DNA from 2 places in the Marinobacter sp. DUT-3 genome. Region 1 is predicted to be linked to the other one. Evidence: predicted binding sites of a transcription regulator. Region 1 holds the regulator's gene; the other holds the start of a gene.

What was found. The regulator sigma-54, encoded in region 1, starts transcription at its own class of promoters, with help from an activator protein. The targets are predictions, from matches to a motif close to ANTGGCATNNANNTTGCTNT.
Region 2: a site for sigma-54 is predicted at 4,769-4,788, ahead of ACQUWM_RS02510 (PEP-CTERM sorting domain-containing protein). Genes of this name have one in related genera too.

Annotation. Positions count from the first base shown of each region.
Region 1 is NZ_JBNRMG010000001.1:14,911-22,839, reverse strand. It holds gene ACQUWM_RS00115 (ATP-binding cassette domain-containing protein) at 1-293, opposite strand, end outside; gene ACQUWM_RS00110 (KpsF/GutQ family sugar-phosphate isomerase) at 482-1,480, shown strand; gene ACQUWM_RS00105 (KdsC family phosphatase) at 1,492-2,049, shown strand; gene lptC (LPS export ABC transporter periplasmic protein LptC) at 2,064-2,681, shown strand; gene lptA (lipopolysaccharide transport periplasmic protein LptA) at 2,653-3,210, shown strand; gene lptB (LPS export ABC transporter ATP-binding protein) at 3,188-3,913, shown strand; gene ACQUWM_RS00085 (RNA polymerase factor sigma-54) at 4,087-5,607, shown strand; gene hpf (ribosome hibernation promoting factor) at 5,692-6,000, shown strand; gene ptsN (PTS IIA-like nitrogen regulatory protein PtsN) at 6,089-6,559, shown strand; gene rapZ (RNase adapter RapZ) at 6,588-7,475, shown strand; gene ACQUWM_RS00065 (HPr family phosphocarrier protein) at 7,483-7,752, shown strand; gene mgtE (magnesium transporter) at 7,864-7,929, shown strand, end outside.
Region 2 is NZ_JBNRMG010000001.1:546,631-554,559, reverse strand. It holds gene ACQUWM_RS02530 (polysaccharide biosynthesis protein) at 1-68, opposite strand, end outside; gene ACQUWM_RS02525 (XrtA system polysaccharide chain length determinant) at 65-1,594, opposite strand; gene ACQUWM_RS02520 (XrtA/PEP-CTERM system exopolysaccharide export protein) at 1,645-2,289, opposite strand; gene ACQUWM_RS02515 (TIGR03013 family XrtA/PEP-CTERM system glycosyltransferase) at 2,352-3,764, opposite strand; gene ACQUWM_RS02510 (PEP-CTERM sorting domain-containing protein) at 3,963-4,721, opposite strand; gene prpD (2-methylcitrate dehydratase) at 4,930-6,414, opposite strand; gene prpF (2-methylaconitate cis-trans isomerase PrpF) at 6,494-7,672, opposite strand; gene acnD (Fe/S-dependent 2-methylisocitrate dehydratase AcnD) at 7,736-7,929, opposite strand, start outside.

The DNA.
Region 1 (7,929 bases):
AGATCGGTGAACAGCGCGCCGCTCTGGAACAGCATGCCCATCTTTTCCCGCAGGGTGTACAGGGCCTTGCGTTTGAGACCGGGCACATTCTCACCGGCCACGGTAATGGCGCCGGAGTCGGGTTTGAGCTGGCCGCCGATCAGCCGCAGCAGCGTGGTCTTGCCGGTTCCGCTCGGCCCCATGATGGCAGTGATCCTGCCGCGGGGGATATCGAGGGTAACGCCATCGAAAATGCGCCGCCCCGAGCGGGTGAACACCACGTCCCTCAATGTTATGTATGCGTCCGAAGCCATAACCCATCCCTATCAAACAGGGGCCTACATTATGCGAACCCGGTTGGAAGCTCAATCCGTCCTTCACAAAATGTCCTGATCGCAATGATCAGTTTCCTTCAACAAGGCCCTGCAGCCTCGTGAAGTGATATACTCTCGCCAATTCATTCAGTGTCCCCAATGACGACAAGGTGCGAGCCGAAAACATCATGAGCGACAGCAACAAGTCCACAGCCGACATCAATCAGACCTTCCGGGACTCGGCGCTCCGGGCCATTGAAATCGAGAAGGACGCCATTGCCGCCCTTTCGGACCGCATCGATGATCACTTCATCCGCGCCTGCGAGGTCATCATGGCGTGCAAGGGGCGCGTGGTGGTTACCGGCATGGGAAAATCCGGCCATATCGGCAACAAGATTGCCGCCACCCTGGCCAGCACCGGCACCCCGTCTTTTTTTGTGCACCCCGGCGAGGCCAGCCATGGCGACCTGGGTATGATTACCGGCCAGGATGTGGTGCTCGCCATCTCCAACAGTGGCAATACCAGTGAGGTGGTCACGATTCTACCGCTGCTGCGCCGTATGGGAGCGCCCCTGATCAGCATGACGGGCAACGCGGATTCCACCCTGGCAAAGGAAGCGGTGGCAAATCTGGACGTCAGCGTGACCCTGGAGGCCTGCCCCCTGGGGCTGGCGCCCACGTCCAGCACCACCGCCACCCTGGTGATGGGGGATGCCCTGGCGGTCGCACTGCTGGAAGCCCGGGGCTTCAGCGCTGAAGATTTTGCGTTTTCCCACCCGGGTGGCAGCCTGGGCCGCCGCCTGCTGCTGCGGGTTTCCGACATCATGCACACCGGTGACCGCATTCCCCGGGTAACCGGCGACACCCCCCTGAGCGGTGCACTGCTTGAAATGTCCCGCAAGGGCCTGGGCATGACCACTGTAGTGGATGCGGACGGCAACATGACAGGCGTGTTCACCGACGGCGACTTGCGCCGCACGCTGGACAAATCCTTTGACGTTCACACCACCCCCATTCACCAGGTGATGACCCACAACGGCAAGACCATCCAGGCCGACCATCTGGCCGCGGAGGCGCTGAATATCATGGAAGAGATGAAGATCAACGCCCTGCCTGTCACCGATGAGAACGGTCAACTGGTCGGCGCGATCAACATGCACGACCTGCTCCGCGCCGGCGTAATCTGAGGAGCCAACGGATGACAGACACCCTGCGCCCGCAGTGGCCCGCACGCATTCTCGACAAGGCCGCCGGCATTCACCTGCTGGCCCTGGATGTCGATGGCATCATGACCGATGGCAAGCTGTTTTTCAGTGCCACCGGCGATGAAATGAAGGGCTTCAATATTCTGGACGGACTTGGCCTCAAACAGGTCATGGCCGCGGGCATGACCGTTGCCGTAATTACCGGGCGCACGTCGCCGCTGACCGAGAAGCGTATGAAGGATCTTGGCATTCCGCACCTGATGCAGGGCCGCGAAGACAAGAAAGTGGCGCTGCAAGAGCTGGTGGACACGCTGGGGGTAGCTGCGGAAAGCATCGCCTATATGGGAGACGACCTGCCGGATCTGCCGGCCATCCGTTTCGCCGGCCTCGGTATCACAGTACCTAATGGCTATTGGCTGGTCCGCGAACACGCGGACGTATGCACATCGGTTGCCGGCGGCAGTGGCGCGGTGCGCGAGGTGTGCGATCTGCTGCTGACCGCGCGCGGCAAGCTTGACTCCACCCTGGCAAGCTACACCCAGGCCGACTGAAGGATCCCGTCACCATGAGAGGCAACCTGCTTTCGACCCTGCTGCTGGCTGACCGCCCCGTGCTTAGAACCCTTGCGCTCGGCTGTACCGCTGTAGCCCTGGTAGTGATGATGTGGCAGAGTGACGACCCTCAGGAACCGGTGGAGGCCGCAGCCCTGAGGGGGCAGTCCGAACCCGATGGTTTTGTGGTCAACGGTCGATACCGCTCGTTTGATGACACCGGAAGACTGACCGTGTGGTTTGAAAGCCCACGCATTGAACAGTTTGAATCCGACAACAAGGCGATCATGGCGTCCCCCAGGGCACGATTATACAGCGAGGGCGAAGAAGAGCCCTGGCGCCTGAGCTCGGATAGCGGAACCTTCCTGGAAACGGAGGGCCTGCTACTTCTGGAGGACAATGTCGAAGTGATTCGTCATACCAGCGATAACCGGCAGGGCACCCTGACGACTTCCAGACTGACGCTGGACAACGAAAGCCGCACAGTCTACACAGACGCACCGGTGAAACTGACCGACTCCTTCAGCGTTACCCGGGCCATCGGCATGAAGGCGTGGATTGATGACCGCATACTCGAACTTAACTCACAGGTGGAAGGACGCTATGAGCCTGGCCAACAAGCCAATCCGTAAATTGACCGCCGCGCTGGCCGCCTTGCTGGTTGCCGGATCCGCTGCTGCTTTCAACCTGGATTCCGACACCCCGATCACTGTCAACGCGGACAACGCGCGGCTGGACGACAGCAAGGGCGTTGCCACCTACACCGGTGATGTCATCCTGACCCAGGACGCTACCGAGCTTACCGCCGACAAGGTGATCCTGTACCGGGACGAGAACGGCCTCCGGCGTATCGAGGCAACCGGCCGGCCCGCCCATTACCGGCAACCCGCCCGGGATGGTCAGGGTGAAACCGATGCCCGCGCCCTCAATATCACCTATTCCGCTCCGGAGAGCCGGCTGACGTTCGAACGCGAAGCGGAAATCGAACAGAACGGCAACCTGTTCCGTGGCGACATCATTCATTATGATAGCGTCGATCGGGTAGTTACCGCCGAAGGTGCTGCAGAAGAAACCAACGGCAGTGGCCGTGTTGAAATGGTTATCCAGCCACGCAACAGCCAAAACAGACAGGATTCGGATGGCAGTTCTCAGGGCCAGTAATCTGGCGAAAAGCTACAAGCAAAAGAAAGTGGTCCTTGACGTCTCCCTGGAGATCCGCAGCGGCGAAATCGTTGGCCTTCTGGGTCCCAACGGGGCCGGCAAGACCACCTGCTTCTACATGATCGTGGGTCTGGTGCCGGCGGATAATGGCCGCATCACCATCGACAGCCAGGACATCACTCCGCTGCCCATGCATGGCCGGGCGCGCAGAGGCATTGGTTACCTACCCCAGGAAGCGTCGGTGTTCCGCAAGCTGACGGTGCGGGACAACATCATGGCCATCCTGGAAACCCGCAAGGAACTCAAGCGGACCGATCGCGAGAGCAAGGTGGAAGAGTTGCTGGAGGAGTTTCACATTACCCACATCCGTGACAGCGTTGGTATGGCGCTGTCCGGCGGTGAGCGGCGGCGGGTGGAAATTGCCCGGGCACTGGCCATGGAGCCGGCGTTTATCCTGCTGGACGAACCGTTTGCCGGTGTTGATCCGATTTCAGTCAGCGATATCAAGCAGATAATCCGCCACCTGCGGGACAAGGGCATCGGCGTTCTGATCACCGACCACAACGTGCGTGAAACCCTGGATATCTGTGAGAATGCCTACATTGTGTCGGGCGGCCACATCATTGCCTCCGGCAATTCCGAGGAAATCCTGGCCAACCAGCAGGTGAAAGAGGTTTACCTTGGCAATGAATTCCGACTTTGACGTAACGCATATTCCGACACCGCCGTCTTCATGACCCAATTGTCATGTTGGTGACAAGCAAGTACACTCGGCAAAGAACTTGCTTGGTCTGGCAAGTAGCCAGCATACAACGAATTTTTTTGCAATCACCCGTTAAGACGGTGCTATTGAGTCACGGATCCTGAACCATGGTTATGAAAGCGTCATTACAGTTAAAACTGGGTCAGAGCCTGACCATGACGCCCCAGTTGCAGCAGGCGATCAAGCTTCTGCAACTCTCCACACTGGACCTGCAGCAGGAAATCCAGCAGGCGCTGGACTCGAACCCCATGCTGGAAACGTCGGAAGATGACGACGCGCCCGACGCCAACGAATCCGGGCAGGACAACGAGGAGTCGGCCAAGGCCGAGGAAACCGCTTCAGCGGCGGAATCCGCCACCGACTGGGATGAATCCGAGAATGGCCCCGACTGGTCGTCGGAGAACGACATTCCCGACAACATCCCCGATGACCTGCCGGTAGACACCGCCTGGGATGACATCTACCAGTCCGCGCCAGCACCGGCGGCCCGCAACGACGACGAAAACGACAGCGACTTCGAAACCCGCAACTCCCCGACGGAAACCCTTCAGGACCATCTCGAATGGCAGCTGAACCTGACGCCTCTCAGCGAACGGGACCAGGCCATCGCCCACGCCCTGATGGACGCGGTAGACGAACGCGGATACCTGACTACCTCCATTGAGGAAATCCATTCCGGACTGGTTGACGACACGGAAGACGACCCGCTGGAACTGGATGAAGTGGAGGCCGTGCTGCACCGCCTGCAACACTTTGATCCTCCCGGCGTCTTTGCCCGTGACCTGCAGGGGTGCCTGCTGATCCAGCTGAACCAGTTGCCCCCGGACACCCCCTGGCTGGCCCAGGCGCGACTGGTTATCACCCATTACATCAACCTTCTGGGCAACCGGGATTACGCGCAACTGCTGCGCCGCAGCCGCCTGAAGGAAGACCAGCTGCGGGAAGTGCTGGCGCTGATCACCAGCCTCAACCCGCGCCCGGGCGATTCGGTGGACCGGGCGGAGCCGGACTATGTCATTCCCGACGTGATGGTTCGCAAGCATAACGGGCGCTGGCGTGTTGAACTCAATCCGGACATTGCGCCACGAATCCGGGTCAATGCCAGCTATGCCTCCCTGATCAAGCGCGCGGACAGCAGTGCCGACAACACCTACCTGAGAGATCAGCTGCAGGAAGCCAAATGGTTCATCAAGAGCCTGCAGAGCCGGAACGAAACCCTGCTCAAGGTGGCAACCCGCATTGTCGAGCACCAGCAGGGATTTCTGGATCATGGCGAGGAAGCCATGAAGCCGCTGATCCTCTCGGACATAGCCCAGGCCGTGGAAATGCATGAGTCCACCATTTCCCGGGTGACCACACAGAAATACATGCACACCCCCCGTGGCATCTTCGAACTGAAGTACTTTTTCTCCAGCCATGTCAGCACCGATGAGGGCGGAGAGTGTTCCTCAACCGCGATCCGTGCCATGATCAAGAAACTGATTGCGTCAGAAACTCCGAAAAAGCCATTGAGCGATAGCAAAATTGCAGCCATGCTAGGAGAACAGGGCATCAAGGTAGCCAGGCGGACCGTAGCCAAATATCGGGAGGCTATGCACATTCCGCCATCCAACGAACGAAAACGGCTGGTTTGACCCGACAGGATCCGCCGGCGTGAACAGCGCTGGCACACCGTCAGCCCTTAACAGGGGCCGGCAAGATGACGACAGGAGACGCCTATGCAACTCAATATTTCAGGCCACCATGTAGAATTGACCCCCGCACTGAAAGATTACGTATCAGGCAAGTTTGAAAAGCTCGAGCGCCATTTTGACCACATCAGCAACTGCCAGGTAACGCTTGAGGTGGAGAAGGTACGGCAGATGGCGGAGGCGACACTCCATGTGATTGGCGGTGAGATTCACGCAAAGGCGGAAAACGATGACATGTACGCAGCGATTGATTCGCTGATTGACAAGCTGGACCGTCAGATTCTCAAGCACAAGGAAAAGAACGTCGATCGTATGCATGGTAACGGCGCCCGTTAAGGCGCTGTTTTCCAGGCATTCAAAACAATCGAGCTGCGGCATGGGTTAACATGCCGCAGCCTTTTTTTTACGGAATTGCAGTCGATCCATGAGCGACACATCCCTGACTATAGAAAACATACTTGCACCGGAGCTGACCCTTTGCCGGGTAGCTGCGTCCAGCAAGAAACGCGTTCTGGAATTCATTGCCGAGGAGGTAAATCAGCAGGACGCCTCCCTCAGTGAGACCCAGATCTTCAACAACCTGATCTCACGGGAGCGGTTGGGAAGTACCGGCATCGGCCAGGGGATCGCTATCCCTCATTGCCGCCTGGACGGCCTGGACCGAGTGGTAGGCGTGCTGTTTACGCTGGAAGAAGGCGTGGGCTTTGACGCCATTGACAATCAGCCGGTGGACCTGGTGTTTGCCCTGATTGTTCCCAAGGAAGCCACCAGCGAACACCTGGAACTGCTCAGCCAGCTGGCGGAGAAGTTCAACGATCGCGGATTTTGCGATCAACTGCGGCAGTGTACCGATGCCCAGTCTCTTTACAGCCGCATGCTGGACAGTAACGGCTGATATTTTACTGACCGGAGGCAAACAGGCGATGAAACTGATTATTGTCAGTGGCAGGTCGGGCTCAGGGAAAAGTACGGCGCTGCATGTACTGGAAGACCTTGGTTTTTACTGTATTGATAACCTGCCCATTGGCCTGCTCTTCCCCCTGACCAAGGAAGCCGCCAGCCACAGCGACACTCCCGGTCGCCTGAAGAAGATGGCGGTCAGCATTGATGCCCGCAACCTGGCGGGTGAACTGACCAATTTCGAAGCCATTTACCGCCAACTCCAGAATACCGGCGTGACCGTCGAGATCATTTACCTGGACGCGGACGAACAATCCCTGCTTCAGCGTTTCCATGCCACCCGGCGCAAGCACCCGCTGAGCGACGACAAGACCTCGCTCCGTGAGGCCATCAGCAACGAGAAAAAACTGCTGGAACCGCTGTCCAAACTGGCCGACCTGTACATCGACACCACCGGTATGTCCATGTATGAGTTACGTGACATGGTCAAACAACGGATCGTCGGTCGCAAGGAGCAGGAACTGGCGCTGCTGTTCCAGTCGTTCGGGTTCAAGCACGGCGTGCCACTGGACTCTGACTACGTCTTCGACGTGCGCTGCCTGCCCAACCCTTACTGGGACACAAGCCTGCGACAGTTTGTCGGCACTGACCAACCGGTCATCGATTTCCTGGAAAAGGAACCACTGACCCGCAAGATGGTCGAGGACCTGACCACGTTCCTGGAAAGCTGGCTTCCTACCTTCGCTGACAGCAACCGAAGCTATATGACCATCTCCATCGGCTGCACCGGCGGCCAGCATCGCTCCGTCTACGTCTGCGAACAACTTGGCCAGCATTTCCGCCAGAAGTACAGCAACGTTCAGGTGCGCCACACGGAACTGCCGCACCTGCAACCCCGGGACCCAGCGTAACCTGCTTATGATTCGCCGAAACATCACCATTATCAACAAGCTGGGGTTGCACGCACGGGCAACCGCCAAGCTGGTTGCAACGGCGTCCGCTTACCAAAGTACCGTGAGAATCTGCGGCAAGGGCCGTGAGGTTGATGCCAAGAATATCATGCAGGTCATGATGTTGGCGGCCAGCAAGGGAACGGAAGTAGAGCTGATTGCAGACGGCGAGGACGAACAACAGGCCATTGAAGCCCTGGCCGAGCTAATCAATGACTATTTTGGCGAAGGCGAGTAAGGCCCCGTCTCGCTCGCCGGGCGGTTTTCTTCGACATTCACCTACAACTCTTTCTCACCTGTACCGCCTAACTCCGCTATAATACGGGGGTTTTCTGACTGTGGGTGATTCATGACCGATATTCTGGAAAAAAGCCAGGCCCGCCAGCGCCTTCGCTCCCTCAGCGAAGCGTTGGAC
Region 2 (7,929 bases), 530 kb from region 1:
TCCCGGGCGCTTATCTGGTCATCATCGTTGTCCAGTGGGGCCTCGACTTTGTCGTTATGTTCGGTCATCCGATTACTCCCATCATTGAGGCAACTACCAGGGCGATGTAAACAGCCACTGCAATTATCGCGCATGCCCCCACCAGCACCGTTACCCGGCGGTCACGGCGTATTTCGAACGGTGTTCTCACTTGAGGAAGCTCAACCAGGACCGGTAAACCGATGTCGTCTTCCAGTTGCTGCCTTGCCTTTACCCGGGGATCGATCTGCAGTAGCCCCGCCGCCAGTCCAAACGGCGCAAGCAATCCCAGGAACAGCCCTGCCACCGCAAAGGTTGAGAATTTGGGGCCAGAGGCGCCCAACGGGAACTGCGCGGTCTCGTTGATCCGATAGTTCAGGCCCTGCCCTTCCACATCCAGGTGCATGGACACCCGCGCCCTTTCACGGCGTTTCAGCAGGTCGTCGTAAATCTGTTTGTTCACTTCCATGTCACGGGTAAGGTCGGAGTACTGGGCCTTGTTTTCCTGTATCCGCTCCATCCGCCTGGTTTGTTCAGCCAGCAACTGCTCAAAAGAGTTGATGCGGGTGTTGATGGTCTGGATGTTGGCCCTGGTGCGGGACAGCTCGGACTGGATCTCCTGGTAAACAGGGTTGGACACTTCCTCACCGCCCCGCGAAAGGACGCTCTCGTCCTGGTTAGCCATGGCTCTTGCACGCTGCCGCCGTAGTTCCTGCAGCTGCTCCCTCAGGATGACAATGTCCGGGTAGGTATCGTGGTAACGCAGCCGCAGGTTATCCAGTTGTTCCTCGAGAGAACTGATCCTGTTCTGGTAGGCATCCGCCGTCCGGCCCTCACGAATGGTGGGGTTTACCCGGTTCAGTTCGTTTTCCAGGGACCGCGCCCGGGTTTGCAGCTCGGCACGCTCGAGTTCCGCCAGTTCCAGCTGATTTCTCAGGCTGGCCATCCGGTTGTTCGCTGCCCCTTCCGTACCATCCACGTTTTCGGACAGGAACTGTTTAAGGCGGGCCTCCACTTCTGCTAACTGGCTTTCGTAGCTTTTGACCTGCTTATTGATGAACTCATAGGCGTTACGGCTCTCGGCACGCTTACGCTCATTGCTTTCCTCGATAAACAGCTGCCCCATTCGCTGGGCAACCTGAAATGCCTGCATCGGCGATTCAGACCGGAAACCAATGGCGAAGTAGGTATCCCCTCTTGGTCGAACGATCAGGTTATTCCGCAGGTAACCAATTCGCCCTTCCAGCTGCTCGGGATCAATATCAGCCGCTCCTTCGCCGAAAATACTTTCATCAACCGCGACTCTCTCCACCACGCTCCTGCTCCATAGCAGCTCTTTCGCGGCGGACGCCCGATCGTTGATTTCCGTGGTTACGGCGCTGCCTTCCATCAAAGGCCGGATAATGTTCTGGTCGTCGATGAAGATGATGGTTTCCGACTCGTACTTGTAGGGCCACAGGAAGCCGGTTGCCAGGACACCGAAACTGACAACCACGAATAGCAGTAGTGTCAGCCATTTCCTTGCCCGCACTTCCCTGACGATTTCAACCGGTAATTGTGATAGAGGTAAGGCCATAGCGTACAACCCACACTAGATTCTGTAGAGTTTCACGGTGCGACCGACGCTCAGAAATTCCGCTCGGGAACACTGAGAATATCGCCAGGGCGTATCGCATAATTGGTCTCGACATCGCCGTTGTTGAGGATGTCCTCAAGCCGGACGGGAATGGCGACGACTTCACCACCCACCTTGCGATACAGCATCGAGTTATTCAGTGCCGCGAACGGTGTGGCGCCGCCAGCGCCAAGTACAACATCAAGCACTGTCATGCCCGCACGGTGGGGGACGGACACCGGTTGCTGCACCGCTCCGGTTACCCTCACGCGATCGCTGTATTCGTGACTGCCCATCGACGTCACCACGATGCTGACCTGCGGCTCGCGGATGTATTGGGCAAGATTGCTTTCGATCTCCTCCGCCAGTCCGACCGGCGTGCGGCCACTGGCCTGGACGTCGCCAACCAGAGGCACAGAAATCTTGCCATCCGGTCGTACCGGCACGGTGATGCTCAGATCGTCGTTTCGCCAGACCGAAACCTTGACCACGTCAGTGGCACCCAGTACGTATTCATCAACGCTGGTCGATGTGTCGACGTTCAGGGCACGCCGAATTTTCTCCGGTGAGGAGGGAGATGGGCTGGCACAACCGGCAACCAAAGCTACCGCCGCCAGTAGCAGGGAAATTCCCGCGAAGGAGTACATCCGTGACATTGTGAATCCTCTCTACAAGTCCTTGCTTCATTCCATGTTCCGGGAACAGCACAACCCCGAAACTACCTTGATCCTTTTTTGAACAATACCACTTCCACTGTCTGAATTATAATCAACAAATCCAGCAACAAACTCTGATTTTTGATGTAATAAAGGTCGTAACGAAGTTTCTCCCGGGTGTCCTCTTCGTTGTCCGCATAGGCAAAGCATAGCTGAGCCCACCCGGTCAGACCCGGCTTTACCCGGTGTCGCTCACTGTAAAAGGGAATTTTCTCCGACAGCTGCTGAACGAAGACCGGGCGCTCCGGCCGAGGCCCCACGAACGCCATGGTTCCGTTCAGCACATTGAATATCTGGGGCAGTTCGTCGATCCGTACCTTACGGATAAAATCACCGACCTTTGTCACCCGGGCATCATCCCTGCTCGCCCACACCGCACCATTTTTCTCGGCGTCAGTAATCATTGAGCGAAACTTGTGAACCTGAAATATCCTGCCATTGAGCCCAACACGCTCCTGGCTGTAGAAAACCGGAGATTTCAGGCCATCTTCAATCTTGATCGCGATGGCTGTCAGAATCATGAACGGCAAACTGGCCAAAAGCAGCGTGGTAGCCGCCATGATGTCCAGTGAACGTTTCCCGATTCCGAACACAGAAGAAACGGTGAAGCCGTCAGAAAAAACCAGCCATCCGCGGGTAATCATTTCCAGGGCCACTTTTCTGGATTCCTGTTCGTAGAAGGTTGCACCGTCAATAATCTTGACGCCTTCCATCTTGCATTCCAGCAGGTCATCCATAGGCAACCCTTTCCTGCGGTCATCCACGGCCACCACGATCTCAGTCACGGGGTGGCGCAAGATGTGCTGGTGTAGCGTGCAAGGCAATTGAAGCAGGTGCTCCTCCGCCACTTCGGTGTGCTCTCCGGGGAGGGGGACGAATCCGGTTAACTTGAACCCCTGGCGGTTAAACGGGGTTCTCAGATCCTCCAGCAATTGCCGCGCCCTGTAGCCCGAACCCAGAACCAGCACTTTCCGCTTGAAGGCGTCCCGGCCGGCCACGGCGAAAAAGATGGAACGCACAATGCCCAGCAGAAAGAAGCCAAATACCGAGGCCGACGTCAGTACACCACTGGATCCAAGGTACCAAAGCCAGTCACTGGCCAGCAGGTAGGTAAATCCGGATGCCGGAACCGCCACAATCAGGGCCATGATCGTTCTGAGCATCATCCCCGACATGCCTTCTTCGACATGGGATTGATGAACACCGATCGCAATCATGACCAACAGGCAAACCAGCGCGAAGATTACGGCGGAGGGAATCAGGACGCGAAGACTTTCCAGGAAGTACGTCAGATCGCCGAAATAACGGAAGAACGTGGCCAGAAGGAAACTGCCAACCAGCACAAAAAAATCTATCAGGCCCAAAATAACAAAGGGGACATGAATGTAATGCCTGAACAATCTGACGTGGGCCACGTCAACTCCTTTTGTTGTTCACTCGAACTGGCACCGTGCATCCCATGCAACGGAATCTGCTGTCAACAACAAGTGTAATGTAATTTTTTGTAACTTCAACGAAATCGATAAAATTTCCGACACTACCTGTAAAGAAAGTTAACAACGCAACCCGGAAACCGGGTTGCGTTGTTTGTTTTTTTTACAGCAGCTACTCGGTCAGCCTCTGCGGCGACGCATCATGCCAATTCCCATAAGCCCCAGGCCCATAAGAGCCAGAGTGCCGGGCTCGGGAACCTGGCCAACTGTCACATTATCGATACCAAATCCGTCATTGGTGTGATTGGATTTAAACACCAGGGAGGTAATGGCAACATCGCTGATAAAGCCCAGGTAATACGCTGCGCCCTCGCCCTGTGCACCCGTGAAGATGTCATTCATGCTGTAGGTTGCCGTGGTGTCGTCCTCAAAGACGATATCCAGCAGGCCACCAACGTCATTGGGGTCGGTCATGTAGAACCCCACAGCCTTGAACATCCCGCTGATGGAGAACTGCATTTCCTGGGAGTCCATGCTGTCGAGCCAGTTGTTGTTACCTGGTTCGTCCGGCAGCGGATACCGCCCAATGAACGGACTGGTTGTGGAATCCAGAACTGCTAATCCACCCGTACAGCTGAAGCCGCCGTCATTGCATGCCTCTGTGGCGCCGTTTCCCGCGGTCTGGAGCTGGGTAAACGTGCCAACGCCGGTATTGATATTGACGAATTGGCCGGATGAATCCGTGGCGGCGGTAAAGCCTTCAAAGTCTTCCGTGGTAGTGTCTTTGAGGTACGACAGAAAAGTCGCCTCTGCGGCTTCTGCGGTTGCCGTTCCTGGCCCACTCAGGGTCACATTCATCACGGCGGCGTTAGCAGCCGACACCGAGAACAATGACGCAAGAGCAATCCCTACCGTTGTTGTTGCAAGAGCCCTTTTCATTTCCTCACTCCTTTGTGTGGTCGTCCATTTACTGCGACATCCACTACAAAGCAATTGAAGGGCCAACTTATTTTTATCTTTTTTATCAATGCCTTATTTATTCTTGTATTTTTCGATGTAAAAATTCCTGACTACGTACTGTTTCAAAAGCGACATATCCGTAAGCCGCATTATCAATCCCGCGCGCCCTTTGCATCGACGGAAAGACTCAGATAACAAACAGACCGACAAACTCCTGAACCGACGTCGATTCCAGCGTTTCCTGGTCGGTACACATATCGACAATGCGATGGCAAAGTTGAGCCGGGAACCGGGTGGCCAGGTTGTTACGGAATTTGCCCACAAGTAGCGGGATGCCCTCTTTCCTTCGCCGCCTGTGGCCAATGGGATACTCTACCGCCACCTGCTCGGTGCTGGATCCGTCTTTGAAGAACACCTGTATGGCGTTGGCAATGGAGCGTTTGTCCGGCTCCAGGTACTCGCGGGTATAACGCTCGTCTTCCACGATATCCATTCTGGCGCGGATATCGTCGATGATCGGGTTTGCTTTGTGAAAGCCGTCTTCGTAGTGCTCTGCCGTCAGGCTGCCGAAAATCAGGGGAACCGCCGCCATATATTGCAGGCAATGATCCCGATCCGCGGCATTGGCAAGCGAGCCTTCCTTGGAGATGATGCGAATAGCGGATTCGTGGGTGGTGATGACAATCCGGTCGATGTCATCAAGCCGGTCTTTCACTTGCGGGTGCAGGGTAACGGCCGCCTCGGCTGCTGTCTGGGCGTGGAACTCCGCCGGGAAGGAAATCTTGAACAGGATGTTTTCCATCACATAGGAGCCAAAATCCTGCGGCAGGGAGAACCGCTGCTGGTCCTTCGGTTTCAGTTTCTGGTCTTTGTTGGTCTTGCTGAACAGCACATCGTAGAAGCCCCACTGGGGTGCCGTCAGGACGCCGGGGACACCCATCTCGCCGCGCAGGGCGATATCCGCCAGGCGTACCGCCCGGGAGGTGGCATCGCCTGCCGCCCAGGATTTGCGGGAGCCGGCATTGGGTGCATGGCGGTATGTACGGAGGGACTGGCCGTCCACCCAGGCATGGGACAGCGCAGACAATAACTGCTCGCGGCTGGCGCCCATGAGTTTGGCGGTAACTGCGGTTGATGCCACTTTGACCAGCACCACATGATCCAGCCCTACCCGGTTAAACGAGTTCTCCAGCGCCAGCACGCCCTGGATTTCATGGGCCATGATCATGGCTTCCAGAACCGCGCGCATGGTGATGGCGTCCTTGCCTTCGGCCACGCGCTTCTGGGAAAGATGATCCGCGACCGCCAGGATGCCGCCCAGGTTGTCCGATGGATGCCCCCACTCCGCCGCCAGCCAGGTATCGTTATAATCCAGCCAGCGCACAATGCAGCCTATATCCCAGGCGGCCTTAACCGGGTCCAGGCGAAAGGAGGTGCCAGGCACCCGTGCGCCGTGGGGTACCACCGTACCCTCAACGATGGGCCCCAGGTGCTTGGTACACTCCGGGAAGCGTAATGCCAGTAAGCCACACCCCAAGGTGTCCATCAGGCAGTTGCGGGCAGTGTCCCAGGCTTCTTCGCTGTCGACCTCGTAGGTCAGGACGTAGTCCGCAATTTTCTGCAGGACATCGTCGTAATCCGGTCGAACGTTCTGGTCTACATTGCTGCTCATTGGCGCTCTCCTTTTCCGGACGGATGAGGGACGGCCATGAATAACGGCTGACTTACCCGGTAAAGGTAAGTCTAGGTCATTACTGAGCGGTTTGCGGTACCCGAACCCAGCCTTCCATCAGGATCCGCGCGCTGCGGCTCATAATGGCTTTGGTGGCGGTCCACTGACCGTCTACTTGCTTTGCCTCGGCGCCAACCCGCAGGGTGCCGGACGGATGCCCAAAGGTCACATGGGTACGGTCACCGCCGCCAGCGGCCAGGTTCACCAGGGTTCCCGGAACGGCGGATGCCGTTGCAATCGCCACCGCTGCGGTTCCCATCATGGCGTGATGAAGCTTACCCATGGACAAAGCGCGCACCAGCACGTCCACATTCCCTGCCCCGATCGACTTGCCGCTGGAGGACACGTAATCCACCGGCTTGGCGACAAACGCCACTTTCGGGGTGTGCTGACGGTTCGCGGCTTCCTCGATGTTCTGGATCAGCCCCATTTTCACCGCGCCGTGGGCACGAATGGTCTCGAACATGGCCAGCGCTTTGGGATCGCTGTTGATGTCGTCCTGCAACTCGGCGCCCTTGTACCCGATGTCCTCCGCGTTGACGAAGATGGTCGGGATACCGGCATTGATCATGGTGGCTTTCAGAGTACCCACGCCGGGTACGTCCAGATCGTCCACCAGGTTACCGGTGGGAAACATGGAGCCCTCACCATCGGCCGGGTCCATGAATTCCACCTGTACTTCGGCGGCCGGGAATGTCACCCCGTCCAGCTCAAAATCGCCGGTTTCCTGGACTTCGCCATTGGTGATCGGCACATGAGCCACGATGGTTTTACGGATGTTGGCCTGCCAGATGCGGACGGTACAGGTGCCGTTTTCGGGGATGCGGTCCTTGGCCACAAAGCCACCGTTGATGGCGAACGCACCCACCGCAGCGGTCAGGTTGCCGCAGTTGCCGCTCCAGTCCACAAACGGTTTGTCGATGGAGACCTGACCGAACAGGTAATCCACGTCGTGATCCTGCTGAGTGGGTTCCGTCAGGATGACGGTTTTACTGGTGCTGGACGTGGCACCGCCCATGCCGTCGATCTGCTTCTGGTAGGGATCGGGGCTGCCGATGACCCGCAGCAGGAGCCTGTCCCGGGCTTCGCCGGGGACCTGGCAGGCTTCCGGCAGGTCCTGCAGGCGGAAGAACACGCCTTTGCTGGTGCCGCCGCGCATGTAGGTGGCGGGGATTCTGATTTGGGGTTTGGTAGGCATAGGGTACCTTTTACCTTTCTTGTCGGATTAGGCCCGAAGGGCCGTAATCCGACATTCCTAAGATTACGCAGCCCCTTCGGACTCCAGGAAATCCTGGGCAAAGCGCTGCAACACACCACCGGCCTTGTAGATCGACACTTCCTCAGCGGTATCCAGGCGGCAGATCACCGGCACCCGCTCGGAGTCGCCGTTCTTCCGGTGGATGATCAGCGTCAGCACCGCACGGGGCTCCGGCGTGCCTTCCACATCGAAGGTTT